Regions from separate parts of the Caldimonas brevitalea genome, predicted to be linked through region 1. Evidence: riboswitches for the same ligand, from Rfam matches in the RefSeq annotation. Region 1 holds a riboswitch; the other holds the start of a gene.

Region 1 (6,779 bases):
GTTATGCCGACGACCGCATCATGAAACGGGGCGACGGCGAGTTGTTCTGGTGCCACGTCACCGGCAGGGCGATGGAGCGCAGTTCGCCGCACGCGGCCGGCATCTGGTCGTTCGAAGACCTCTCAGCGCGCCGCGCCGTAAAGGCCGAGCTGACCGGGCGCGAGCGCGAGGTTGCGGCCTTGCTGATCGAGGGCCGCACCAGCAAGCAAATCGGCAAGACGCTCGAGATCAGCCACCGTACCGTCGACATCTACCGCGCCCGCTTGATGCGCAAGTACAAGGCGTCGACGACTCCCGAACTGGTGCAGCGGCTGCTTGCGATCTGAGGTGACGGGGGAGCCCGGGCGCCCAGCGTGGATCAGGCCGCGCCCAGGGGCGCCAGCTCCCCGGCCAGCCGCCAGCGCTCGGCCAGCGGCGCCGGCACGACGGCCTGATCCATCCATGCCGCCATCGCCCGCTGCTCGTCGTCGCAGACCCAGCCGACGGCTTCCAGCCAGCGTCGGTCGTGGTAGGTGTGGGCATAGCGCTGCCCGCCGTCGCACAGCAGCGTCACCACCGACCCTGCCTGCCCCTGCGCGCGCATCGCCTGCATACAGGCCAGCGCGGCCACCACATTGGTGCCGGTGGAGGCACCCACCGGCCGCCCCAGCCGCTGCGAGAGTGCATGCATCGCGGCAATCGACCACAGGTCGGGCACCTTGACCATCGCGTCCACCACATCGGGCAGGAAGGACGCCTCGACACGCGGCCTCCCGATGCCTTCGATGCGCGACCCTTCGGCGAGGGTCAAAGTCGGGTCTCGGCTGATGTAGTGGTCGAAGAACACCGAACGCTCTGCATCGCCGGCACAGACGCGGGTGGCATGGTGGCAATAGCGCACATAGCGCCCCAGCGTCGCGACCGTGCCGCCGGTGCCCGCACTGCACACCAGCCAGGTCGGCTCCGGGTGGGGCTCCAAACGCATCTGGCCGAAGATGCTCTCGGCGATGTTGTTGTTGGCCCGCCAGTCCGTGGCCCGTTCGGCGTAGGTGAACTGGTCCATGTAGTGGCCGCCCAGTTCCTCTGCCAGTCGACGCGATTCGCTGTAGAGCGCCGTCGGATCGTCCACCAGGTGGCAACGCCCGCCCTGGAACTCGATCGCCGCGATCTTCTCGGCCGAGGTGGTGGCGGGCATGACCGCCACGAACGGCAACCCCAGCAGCCGCGCGAAATACGCCTCGGACACCGCCGTCGAGCCGCTCGACGCTTCGACCACCACACTGCCTTCGTGCAGCCAGCCGTTGCACAAGGCGTAGAGAAACAACGAACGCGCCAGGCGGTGCTTCAGGCTGCCCGAAGGATGGCTGGACTCGTCCTTGAAATACAGATCGATGCCGGCGAAGCCGGGCAATCGCAACGGGATCAGATGGGTGTCGCTGGAACGCTGGAAGTCGGCCTCGATGCGGCGCACGGCTTCCAGCACCCAGTCGCGGTCGGGCCGGCGGCCCGCGGTGTGCCGGGAGTTCATCCCGGGAGGTTAGCAGCCCTAGGAAATGGCCGCCCGCAGCCACTCGGGCAGCGGCACCGACTTCTGTTGCGGAAAGTCGATCCACACCGTGGTGGCGCCGCCGGCCGCATACAAGGTTCCCGGCGTGTCGGCCCGTTCCAGCGTGATGAAGGTGTCGAAGCTGGAACGGCCCGGGTTCGCCACATAGTGCCGGGCCAACACCTCGCCCGGGTATTCGAGCTGGCGATAGAAGTTGCAGAAGGCGTTGGCGATCACCGGCCCCTGGCCCGCCGGGTCGGGGGCGCCGCCCAGCGAGTGCAGCCACTCGATGCGGATCGTTTCCAGATAACGGAAGTAGACGGCGTTGTTGACGTGGCCCATCGCGTCCATGTCGCCCCAGCGGATCGGGATCCGCATCTCATAGGTCAGCTTCTTGTTCTCGGGGATCTCGATGCGCATCTGGTCCCGCCGTTGTCGTCAAACGCCGAAACCGTCGTCCGCCGAGATCACCGCGCCGTTGATGAAGTGGCTCTCGTTGGAACACAGCATCACCACCAGTGCGTCCAGGTCCTTGGGCTGCCCGAGCCGCTTGCGCGGCAGCATGTTGATCAGCTTCTGGCCCTGCTCGCTTTCCCAATGATGGTGGTTGATCTCGGTGTCGATGTAGCCCGGGCAGACCGCATTGACGTTGATGCCGAAGCGACCCCATTCCAGCGCCATCGCGCGCGTCATATGGATCACCGCGCTCTTGCTCATGCAGTACACGCCGATCTGTCCCAGCACACGCAGGCCCGCCATCGACGCGATGTTGACGATGCGCCCCCCGGTGTAGGTGCCCGGGGCCGCCCCGCGCGCGCGCGCCAACATGCGCTTGCCGACTTCCTGGGCGACGAAGAACGCGCCGCGGGTGTTGGTGTCGAAGATGTAGTCGTATTCGTCGGGCGTCACGTCGGTCAGCTTCTGCGTGGTGCTGACGCCCGAGTTGTTGACCAGGATGTCGATGCCGCCCACTTCGGTTTCGGCATGCGCCACCGCCGAGCGGATGCTGTTGATGTCGGTGACGTCCAGGCCCACCACATGCGCGTCGCCGCCGGAGGCCTCGATCTCGGCCCGCAGCGTCTTCAGGCGCTCGACCCGCCGACCGGCGAGCACCACCGCCGCGCCGGACGCGGCCAAGGTCTTGGCGAACTGCGTCCCCAGACCGCTGGAGGCGCCCGTGATCAGCGCCACGCGCCCCGAAAGATCCATGCTGTATGCCATCGCTACCACCTCTTTGCTTCGTATACGTCGTGACCAAGCGGGGCCGCTGGCGGGCCTCGCGTACTGCCGCAAGGATAACGGCAGCGGACTGTGATCAGGTGTCGCTGCCCGGACATCCGGGCCAACCGCGGTGCAGGACAACACCCCGCGCAGTGCAAGATTGAGACATCCCCTCGTGCAAAGAATAGAACGGTCGTTCGTTTTTTTGCCGCGGCCCGATAGAATTGCGGGAAGCTCGCGTCGAGCCCCCACTCGAGCCCCCACATAAATACGATTGAAGGAACGAGACGATGACGCCGCAACAGATCCTGGAGCAGTACGGTCCCCGCGAATCGATGGAATACGACGTGGTGATCGTCGGCGGTGGCCCCGCCGGCCTGGCCACCGGCATCCGCCTGAAGCAACTGGCGGCTGAAAAAGGCCAGGAGGTTTCGGTTTGCGTGCTCGAAAAAGGCTCCGAGCCGGGCGCCCACATCCTGTCCGGCGCGATCATGGACCCGCGCGCGCTGAACGAGTTGATTCCGAACTGGAAGGAACTCGGCGCGCCGCTGAACCAGCCGGTGACCGGGGACAGCTTCTTGTTCCTGACCGAAGGCGGTGCCCTCAAGAGCCCGATCCTGCCCGAGTGCTTCCACAACGACGGCAACTACGTGATCAGCCTGGGCAACGTGACCCGCTGGCTGGCGCAGCAGGCCGAAGGCCTGGGCGTCGAGATCTTCCCGGGCTTCTCGGCAGCCGAAGTGCTCTATAACGACGACGGCTCGGTCAAGGGCGTCGCCACCGGCAACCTCGGGCTCGGCAAGCACGGCGAACCGCTCGACAGCTTCCAGCTCGGCATGGAACTGCATGGCAAATACACCGTCTTTGCGGAGGGCTCGCGCGGCCACCTCGGCAAGCAGCTGATCGCCAAGTTCAAGCTCGACGCCGGCAAAGACCCGCAGAGCTATGCCATCGGCATCAAGGAACTCTGGGAAGTCGAGCCCGGCCGTCACAAGCCCGGTGAGGTGTTGCACACCGCCGGCTGGCCGGTGGACCCGAGCACCTACGGCGGCGGCTTCCTCTACCACATGGAGGACAACAAGGTCACGCTCGGCTACATCACCGGCCTCGACTACAGCAACCCCTGGCTCAGCCCGTTCGAGGAGATGCAACGCTGGAAGACCCACCCGCGCATCCGTGAAGTGCTCGAAGGCGGCAAGCGCATCAGCTACGGCGCCCGCGCCATCACTGCCGGCGGCATCCTGAGCCTGCCCAAGACGGTGTTCCCGGGTGGCGCGCTGGTCGGCTGCGAGGCCGGCTACCTCAACGTCAGCCGCATCAAGGGCAGCCACGCCGCCATCAAGACCGGCATGCTGGCCGCCGAAGCCGCCTTCGACGCGGTGACGGCCGGCCGTCAGCACGACGAGCTGAGCGCCTACCCCGCCGCGTTCGAGAAGAGCTGGCTCTACGAAGAGCTCGACAAGGCGCGCAACTTCAAGCAGTGGTTCAAGAAGGGCCTGTACGTCGGCACCGTGATGAACGGCATCGAGCAGTGGCTGCTGCCCAAGCTCGGCTTCAAGGCCCCACCGTGGACGATCCACCGCCCGGCGCCGGACCACACCTATCTGAAGCCGGCGGCCGAGTGCGCCAAGATCACCTACCCGAAGCCGGACGGCAAGCTGACCTTCGACCGGCTCAGCTCGGTCTTTGTCAGCAACACCAATCACGGCGAAGACCAGCCGGCGCACCTGACGCTGAAGGACGCGAGCGTCCCGGTCAACATCAATCTCGCCAAATACGGCGGGCCCGAAAGCCGCTACTGCCCGGCGGGGGTTTACGAGTTCGTCCCGAACGAGAGCGGTGCCGGCGAGCGCCTGCAGATCAACGCGCAAAACTGCGTGCACTGCAAGACCTGCGACATCAAGGACCCGACCCAGAACATCGTCTGGGTGACGCCGGAAGGCGGCGGCGGGCCCAACTACTCGGGGATGTAAGCGAGGCGGGGCGAGGCCCCGCCTGCGCGGGCGGCGCGCCCCTCCGGCGCGCCGGCCGACCGTCTCCCGGTGGTCGCGCGCCCTCTTCCTTTCCCTCCTCTTCCGACCTCCCCGCTCCCGCCTCTCTTCTCGCATCGTGGTCGCCCGACCGGTGCTGCGCGAGCCTTTGCCGTGCGCCGGGTGCGCCGAGTGGGCAAGCGATGCAGAATGGTCCGGCCCTGGCTGTCTGGCTCGTTTTTGCCGGCGTGCCGCCGGTCGGCTTGCTTCCGGACCGTTTCCACTCCTGCCCCAATCGCCGCAGGCGCCGCTATACTGCGGCGCAGTCAGGAGAGAGCTTCCCCGGAAGCCGCCGAAGGCGCAGAGCGGAACCCCGCTCGAACGCTCAGGCAAAAGGACTGACGCTCGTCCCCACCCGGACGATCCTCACTGGAGAGAGGCCCCAGGTCGACGCTGCAAGTCAGCCGACGAGGGGGCCCACCGAAGGGGCAAGCCGTCTGCGCTGAGCAAGCGCCGCGGCCAATCTCTCAGGTAAAGCGGACAGCGAGGGCAGCCCACTGCAACGAACTCGTGCAGTGGTTATGCCTTATGCCCTCGGAGACCGTGATGCCCGACACCACCGCCCTGCTCAAGACCCCGCTGCACACCCTGCATCTCGAACTCGGTGCCCGCATGGTGCCGTTCGCCGGCTACGAGATGCCGGTGCAATACGCCGGCATCATCGCCGAGCACAAGCAGTGCCGCGAAGCGGCTGCACTGTTCGACGTCTCCCACATGGGCCAGCTGCGGCTGTCCGGCGACGACGCTGCCCGGGCACTCGAATCGCTGGTGCCCGTGGACGTGGTCGACCTGCCGGTGGGCAAACAACGCTACGGCTTCTTCACCAACCCCAACGGCGGGTTGCTCGACGACCTGATGATCACGCGGCGCGCCGACGACCTGTTCCTGGTCGTCAACGCCTCCTGCAAAAACGCCGACATCGCCCATCTGCGCACCCACATCGGCCACCGCTGCCAAATCCAGCCGCTGCCCGACCGCGCCCTGCTCGCGCTGCAAGGCCCCAAGGCGGCCGTGGCGCTGGCCCGGCTGAACGCCGACGTCACCAGCCTGACCTTCATGAGCGGCAACACCTTCGAGCTGGCCGGCGCCGCCTGTTTCGTGACCCGCTCGGGCTACACCGGCGAGGACGGCTTCGAAATCTCGGTGCCGGCCGAGCAGGCCGAGGGGCTGGCGCGCGCGCTGCTGGCCCAACCCGAGGTCGCGCCGGCCGGCCTTGGCGCGCGCGACACCTTGCGCCTCGAAGCGGGTCTGTGCCTGTACGGGCATGACATCGACGCCAACACCACGCCGGTGGAAGCCGGGCTGACCTGGGCCATCCAGAAGGTGCGCCGCCCTGGCGGCGCGCGCGAGGGCCACTACCCGGGCGCCCTGACCCTCGCCAACCAGCTCGCACACGGCCCCACCAACAAGCGCGTCGGCCTCGTGGGCCTCGAACGCGCGCCGGTGCGCGAAGGCACCAAGATCGTCGACAGCCACGGCCACGCGCTGGGCCATGTGACCAGCGGCACCCTCGGCCCGAGCGTCAACCAGCCGATCGCGATGGCCTACCTGCCGGTCAACCACACGGCGCCCGGCGGCACGGTCTATGCCGTGGTGCGCGAGCGCCACCTCCCGATGCAGGTGCGCGGAATGCCATTTGCCCCGCATCGGTATCACCGCGGCTGACGCCCCGAGGTGGCGTGCGGCGCCTGCGCGCCGGCGCCTGCCTACCCCCGCCCCCGATTCCCCTTTCCGAGAACAGCAGGAGCTGCACACATGACCGTGAAATACACCCCCGACCACGAGTGGATCGAGCTCACCGGTGACGACGACATCGCCACGGTGGGCATCACCCAGCACGCCCAGGACGCCCTGGGTGACGTGGTGTTCGTCGACCTGCCCGCCGTCGGCGCGACGCTGGAGCAGAAGGCCATCGCCGGGGTCGTCGAGTCCGTCAAGGCGGCAGCCGACCTGTATGCCCCGGTGAGCGGCAGCGTGATCGACGTGAACGAGGCCCTGCGCGC
Region 2 (6,779 bases), 1.5 Mb from region 1:
TAGGCCTCGATGAAGGCCTTGCGGCGCGGCGAGGTGGGCTCCTGGATGAAGGTCTGCGGCATGCGCGCGCCTTCGCCGTTGGCGCCGGCGTTGTCGATGAAGTTGGACATCGACAGGGTCCAGCTGCCCAGCATCGGGACCTTCCAGCCCAGCTTGACCATGCCGTTGGCGATCTGGGCCAGCTCGGGCCCGATCGCATAGGTCAGCACCGCCTGTGCACCCGCTGCCTTGGCCTTCAGCAGCTGCGGGGTCATGTCGACGTCCTTGACGTTGAACTTCTCGACCGCGACCGGCGTGATGCCTTTTTTGGCGAGCGCCTTTTCCAGGTCCTCGCGCCCGAGCTGGCCGTAGTTGGTGGAGTCGGCCAGGATCGCCACCTTCTTGAAGCCGCGCCGGGTCACCGCTTCCTCGACGATCATCGCGGCCTGCAGGCTGTCGCTGGCGGCGACGCGGAACACATAGTTGTCAGGATGCTGGGGCGGCAGGAACTGGCGCGTGACGGTGGAGCCGGTGGCCACGCCGGTGATGACCGGGATCTTGGCCTCTTGATAGAAGCGCTGGCTGGCCAGCGCAACGCCGGTGTTGACGATGCCCAGCGCGGCGACCACACCTTCCTTGTTGATGAGTTCCTGCACCACCTGGGCGCCGCGTTCGTTCTTGCCTTCGTCGTCGCGCTCGACGAGCAGCAGCGGGCGGCCGAGCACGCCGCCGCGGGCGTTGATCTCGGCGGCCGCGAGCTTGATACCGTCGCGCAGGCTCACGCCCATCGGGGCGGAACCACCGGTCAGCGGCGCGGTGACGGCGACCTTGATCGGCTCCGCCGCGAAGGCGTTGGTCGAAGCGGCGAGCGTGAAGCCAAGGGCGGCCGCGGTGGCCAGGGTGAGGCTGTGGCGTCGATTCATCATGCTGTCTGTCTCCTTGTGGTGCGAGCGGGTGTGACCCCCGTCTCTGCGTACCCACTGTAGAAAGACGCGACAGCTGCCGGTTGAAACTTCTTGGGCGTGCGCTTGAGCGATTTTCAAGCGACGCGCCGGGCCCCCGTCAACCGAGCGATTGCTTCATCCACTCGACGAAGGCGGCGCACTCCCAGCGCTCCAGCGCGCCCGGCTGCCAGCACAGGAAATAGTGGTTGGGCGAGGCCACCTGGCGGTCCGACAAACGCACCAGCCGGCCGTCGTCGAGCCAGGCCGCGCCGAGCTTCATGCGCATCAACGCGACGCCGAAGCCGGCCACGGCGGCGTCCAGCACCAGCCCGATGTCGTTGAACTGCGCGCCTTCGCGCGGCTCGGTCAAGCTCAGCCCGCACTCGGTGAACCAGGTGCGCCACGGCTCCAGCGGGCAGCGGATCAAGCGCGCCCGGGCCACCGTCTCGTCGCTCTGAAAGCCGTCGAAGGGCCCGACCGTGTTGAGGTACTCGGGGCTACAGACCGGGCACACCGTGTCGGACTGCAGCCGCACCGACTCGCGGTCCGGAAAGGGCCCGGTGCCGAAGCGCAGCTCGATGTCGGTCTCTTCGGCCGTCACATTGAGCATCGGGATGGTGACCTGCAGGATCAGGTCGATGTCGGGATAAGCATGCCGGAACAGCGCCAGCCGCGGCAGCAGCAGCTGGCGCGAGAAGGTCGGCGTGACCGCGACACGCAGCCGGGTGGCGCCGCCGCTGCCACTGCTGCGCCCCGGCACCTGCTGCAAGGCCGTCAAGGCCTCGCGCACGCGCGCAAGGTAGGCGGCGCCATCCGTCGTCAGCGTGAAGTCGCCGCGCGAGAACAGCTTGAGCCCCAGCTGCGACTCCAGCTGGCGGATGCGGTGGCTGACGGCACTCGGCGTGACGTTCAGTTCTTCAGCCGCCAGCGTGCCGCTGCGCAGCCGTGCGAGCGCCTCGAAGGCGAGCAGGCCCTGGATGGGCGGGATGCGGTGTGCGGTCATGCAAGCGGCGCCGGCTCAGGACTCCTTGCGCCGGATGAAACTGGCGCGCTTGGCGTCGTCGGCGTGATAGAACTGGATCTCGCCCTTGCGCCACACGCCCAGCCAGATCATGTTGCGCGAGAAGGCGTCGTGGTCGGCGGCCGAGAAGGGCCGGTCGTAGGACGTGACGACGCCGGGGTAGGGCCGCTCCAGGTTCTCCAACGCCTGCTTCAATACATCGGCCGAGGTGTTGCCGCGGGTCTGGAACACGACGCGCATCATCAGGTGCACCGCGTCGTAGGTCTGCGCCGCGGCCATCAGCGAGCCCAGCGGCTGGGTGCCGGCATGGCGCTTGAGGCGAACCAGGAAGGACGCCCGGCGCTCGTTGGCGAGGTCCTGGATGATGGTCTGCACCATCATCGCGCCTTCCACCGCGGGGCCGGCGCGCTCGGGCAAGGTGCGGAACGACAGGGTCCAGGGGCCGTACAGCGGGCCCTCGAAGCGCGCCTGGGCGCGCGCCTCGGCGAGCACCGCGAGCTCGGCGCCCAAGGTGTAGCCGAGGATCACTTCCGCCCCGGCGGCGCGGGCCTGCTGCACTTGCTCTGTGAGCCGGCGCACGCCTAGGTCGAAGCGTGCGGTGTAGACGGGCTTCAGTTGCTTCTCGGCGAGGAACTTCTCGACGTCCTTGAGGCCCCCCTCGCCGTAGCCGGTGGCGTCGGCGAACACGGCGACCCGCGTGTAGCCGCGCTTGACGATCTCGTCCACCAGGAAGGCCGCCTGCAGCGTGTCGCGCGCCGACATGCGGAAGACAAAACTCTTGTCGGCCGGGTACTTGGCCGTCACGGCCGACCCGGTCGCCACCGGCACGACCAGCAGGTGCTTGTGGTCCTGGAACACATCGAGCGACTTCAGGGCCACACCGGTGTTGCAGTAGCCGACCGTGAAGTCCACCTTCTGCTTGAGCACCAGGTCCTCGGCCTGTCGGCGGCCTTCGTCGGGGTCACCCTTGTCGTCGCGCGTGACCAGTTCGAGCTGCCGGCCCAAGTAGCCACCCACCTCGTTGATTTCCTTGACCGCCAGCTCGGCGCCGAGGCGGGCGCTGTGACCGAACTCCTGCGATCCCCCGCTGAGGGGGCACACGAAACCCACCCGCAGCGGTTGCGACGCCTGTGCGTTCGCCATCGCGGCGAACGATGCGAACCAGGCGGCAAGCAGCACTCGACCCATCGTCATGTTTTGTCTCCAGGTTGTGTTTTTTGGCGATGTTGCAACTGCTTTCATTTGGTGAGCATCAGGTGGAACCCTCCTCCGTGGAGGGCTCGACGTGACATATGCGGCCGCGGCGGGTTGGCTCGGGGCGGAAGCAAAGCCCGTGTTGCCCGGCCTACAGTCTCAGCCCGATGTAGGCTCGAAGTGCCCGGCGCAGGCGTGAGCTCAGTCCCAGCGCTGGCGATAGGAGAACGTCGGCAGGCGCCAGCCGCGCCAGACGGCGCACAGGCGCAGTGTGAGTCCGGCGGAGAAACTGATGGCCGTGTTCAGGTCGTCCGCGACACCGTATTCGCGCAGCAGCAGGAACAGCAGGCAGACCGCAAGAGACACGACGGCATAGAGCTCTTGGCGGAACACGACCGGGACCTGGTTGCACAGGACGTCGCGCAGCACCCCGCCGAAGATGCCGGTGATCATGCCCGCCATGATGACGACGGGTGGTGCGTAGCTCATCTGCAGGGCCACGTCGCTCCCGATCAACGAGAACGCCACCAGGCCCATGGCATCGAGCACGAGGAAGATGCGCTTGAGGTGATGCAAATACCTGGCCACCAACGTCGTCAGCAGGCCAGCGGAGATGACCAGGTACACATGGGCGGGATGCTGGGTCCATCCGACCGGAAAGTGCCCGAGGATGACATCCCGCAGCGTGCCCCCACCGAGTGCCGTGACGAAGGCGATGACGGTGACGCCGAAGAAATCCATGCTGCGGCGGCCGGCGGCGAGAGCGCCCGCCATGGCTTCGGCGGCGATGGCGACAAGGTAGACGATGGTCAACATCAGGACTCCAGAGTGGACGCAGGACGCGCGTCACGCCGACGTGCACCTGCTGCGCCTCTCCCCCTGTCCTTGAACCTGAGAGTTTCAGCTGCGCCTGCAGCCTGCCCCTTCGGTGGGCCGTGACGGCCACTCTCCAGTCGGCGAAAACGTGCGACTGCGGTCCTTTTGCCTGAGCGATGATGGGAGTTTGCGCCTTCGGCGGGGGTTTGCGGCCCCGCTCTCCCGCAGTGCGCGACCATGTTACTTCAGCGGCAGCCTTGCCGTCTGACGGCCTGCTGAGGCGACCTCGACGGGCCACGGAGGGCGAGGCCAACGTAAAGGTTCGGCATTGGACATGGGCGCGGGAAAGGCCCAAATGAAAACGCCCAACCGAGAGGGGTTGGGCGTCGCGCATTTTTGGGCGCACAGGAGAGCGACCTCTTGAACACCGCCTAGTCGTGCGGCGCGTGACCGATGGCCAGGTACCTGCCGATGTCGTGCTCGAAGGCGGCAATCGTGTGCTCCGAGATGGGGACGTGCAAGAGCACGGTTCGCGCCACTTCGGCATGCACCACGAAGCGCTCCAGCACTTCATGGCGCGCATCGTCCGGCAGTGCGTGCAGCACCGCTGTCATCAGCGCATCGAGCGCGATGAGCGAACCCTTGAGCTCGCAGATCCGCTCGGTGGTCTCTTGCAAGTCCTTCATCGGTTCCGCCGAGGGACGCAGCAGGAGTGCAGGTGCGTCAGATCGTGCGGATGCGCGACGCCTGCGGACCCTTCTGCCCCTGCGTCACTTCGAACTCGACGCGTTGGTTTTCGGTCAGCGTCTTGAAGCCGTTGCCCTGAATTTCCTTGAAGTGCGCGAAGAGATCCTTGCCGCCATTGTCGGGGGCAATGAAGCCGAAGCCCTTGCCTTCGTTGAACCATTTCACAGTACCGGTTTCGGTGGCCATATCGTCATTCCTTGATGGATTCGTTAAAAAGATGCCCCAGCTTTCGCCGGTGCAGGTCAGCAGCTTCCTGACTTGGAAGCCGAGTGATTGAAATGCTTGCGAACCGCTGACCATCAGCGACGCGGTTGTCGAGAAGAAGGCGCCAAACCTCGGCGCTCGAGGTGGCGGAAAGTGATGCGCCCCTTCGTCAGATCGTAGGGGGACAGTTCCAGGGAGACGCTGTCGCCGGCCAGGATGCGGATGTGATGCTTGCGCATCTTTCCGCCGGTGTAGGCGATGAGCTTGTGCCCGTTCTCCAGCGTCACCCGAAAGCGGGAGTCCGGCAGGATCTCGTTCACGACGCCGTGCATCTCGATCAGTTCTTCTTTGGCCACGGTGTTCACTCCTGGTTCGTGGATGGGGGACGGGCGGTGCGAGACAGGGCCTGACAAGGGCCTGCTCACATGGCAGGGGCTGTGCGAGGGCGGCGCTCGGGCACCAACAAGTCACTGCCGGCGTGACCCGCGAGGGTCGACGAGGGTGTCTCGGGTTTACGCTCGGTCTCTGCGGCTCGAAGGCGGTTTGCAACCGCTCGGTTCGGCACACGGGAAAGTTCGCGCCAGCATGGCACTTCCGCGTGTGTGCCGTGCTCCCGACGTTGCCTCTCGTTTTGGGGAAGAGAGGGCGGGAAAGAATCAAATTGGGCCGAAAACAGTCCGAAAACGCAGACCGGCGGCACCGACAGGATAAGGGCCCGAAAGCACCCGCCAGCGCGGGAAAAGGCCCAAGAAAATGCCCAACCGAGAACGGTTGGGCGCTGAATCTGGTCACGCAGTGTAGCACTGGTTCGAACGTCCTGCTCGGTTCGCGAAGAAATCGAACACGTGCATGTCTTTGACGCGAGGCGTGCGTCCCTGCGGCAGGGGCAGTCCAGGCGCCGGCGACCACCTTGACTCACTTCGTTCGCGCGGCCTGCCGCCACAACACGGCTGGCAAGCCTCCGCACAGCATCAAGACGGTGCTGGGCTCCGGGACAGGAGGTCGAGGCAAGTTTGCTAGGGCTTTGCGTGCGCCGACGCGGCGGGCAGCAGATGAATGGGCGCTGGAAGCCCCGGCCTACAACCGGTAGGTCTCGCCGTCAGCCGGCACCAGCACGCGCTGCGGGTCCATCCCCTTCTCGGCGATGAAGTCACGCAGTTCCTGGCGCGTTTGCATGCCGTGGTTGACCGCCTCCATGTGGGTGCCGATCACTGTGGCCCGCGGGGCGGCCTGATAGGCACGCGACAAGTCTTCCTTGCCCATGATGATCGCGCCTTCCAGCCCCTCGATCCTCGCATAGCCGGTGTTCAGGATGATCACGTCCGGCATGTACTGCTTGAGCGCGTCTTCGACCTGTTGGTTCCACACGGTGTCGCCCGCCACATAGACCGTCTTGCGGCCAGGACGCTGGAAGACGACACCCGAGACAGACCCGAGCAGTTTGCCGGCGACGACCATGGTCTTGTCATCGCCATGCTGACCACCGGTCTTGCTCAGGCGTGTGCCGTTGAACATCGTGTGCTCACCGAGCACGCGCACGTCCGTGAAGCCGTCCTGGCGGATGCTCGCCGCATCTTGCTCATCCTGCGCAAAGATCGGCACCCCTTTCGGCAGGCGCTGCCTGGCCACGTCGTCCCAGTGATCCAGATGGGTGTGGGTGACGATGACGGCGTCGGCCTTCATCACCTCTTCGAGGGGCAGCGGCAGTTCGACCAGCGGGTTGCGCAGGTGGCTGTTGCAGGTGCCTGCGAACCCCGGGTAAGCGCCCTTTTCAGCCAACAACGGGTCGATCAGGTAGGTCGCGCCAGCGTAGGTCACCTTGAGCGTGGCGTTGCGGATCTGCTGGACCTGCACCGTCTGGTCGGTCGTGGACG

The links. Region 1 has a riboswitch for glycine ahead of gcvT (glycine cleavage system aminomethyltransferase GcvT). Riboswitches for the same ligand answer to the same signal wherever they lie in the genome.
Region 2: linked by a shared signal. The riboswitch ahead of AAW51_RS02335 (trimeric intracellular cation channel family protein) and the one ahead of gcvT (glycine cleavage system aminomethyltransferase GcvT) in region 1 are both predicted to bind glycine.

The regions. Positions count from the first base shown of each region.
Region 1 is NZ_CP011371.1:2,015,531-2,022,309, reverse strand. Features, by position in the region: gene AAW51_RS08920 (LuxR C-terminal-related transcriptional regulator) at 1-326, shown strand, start outside; gene AAW51_RS08915 (PLP-dependent cysteine synthase family protein) at 359-1,507, opposite strand; gene AAW51_RS08910 (acyl-CoA thioesterase) at 1,526-1,945, opposite strand; gene AAW51_RS08905 (SDR family oxidoreductase) at 1,964-2,746, opposite strand; gene AAW51_RS08900 (electron transfer flavoprotein-ubiquinone oxidoreductase) at 3,037-4,719, shown strand; glycine riboswitch at 5,034-5,127, shown strand; glycine riboswitch at 5,136-5,270, shown strand; gene gcvT (glycine cleavage system aminomethyltransferase GcvT) at 5,323-6,441, shown strand; gene gcvH (glycine cleavage system protein GcvH) at 6,532-6,779, shown strand, end outside.
Region 2 is NZ_CP011371.1:533,913-540,691, reverse strand. Features, by position in the region: gene AAW51_RS02350 (ABC transporter substrate-binding protein) at 1-902, opposite strand, end outside; gene AAW51_RS02345 (LysR substrate-binding domain-containing protein) at 1,042-1,926, opposite strand; gene AAW51_RS02340 (ABC transporter substrate-binding protein) at 1,942-3,138, opposite strand; gene AAW51_RS02335 (trimeric intracellular cation channel family protein) at 3,340-3,954, opposite strand; glycine riboswitch at 4,008-4,101, opposite strand; glycine riboswitch at 4,102-4,189, opposite strand; gene AAW51_RS02330 (hypothetical protein) at 4,386-4,640, opposite strand; gene cspE (transcription antiterminator/RNA stability regulator CspE) at 4,678-4,887, opposite strand; gene infA (translation initiation factor IF-1) at 5,001-5,261, opposite strand; gene AAW51_RS31300 (hypothetical protein) at 5,821-5,880, opposite strand; gene AAW51_RS02315 (MBL fold metallo-hydrolase) at 5,983-6,779, opposite strand, start outside.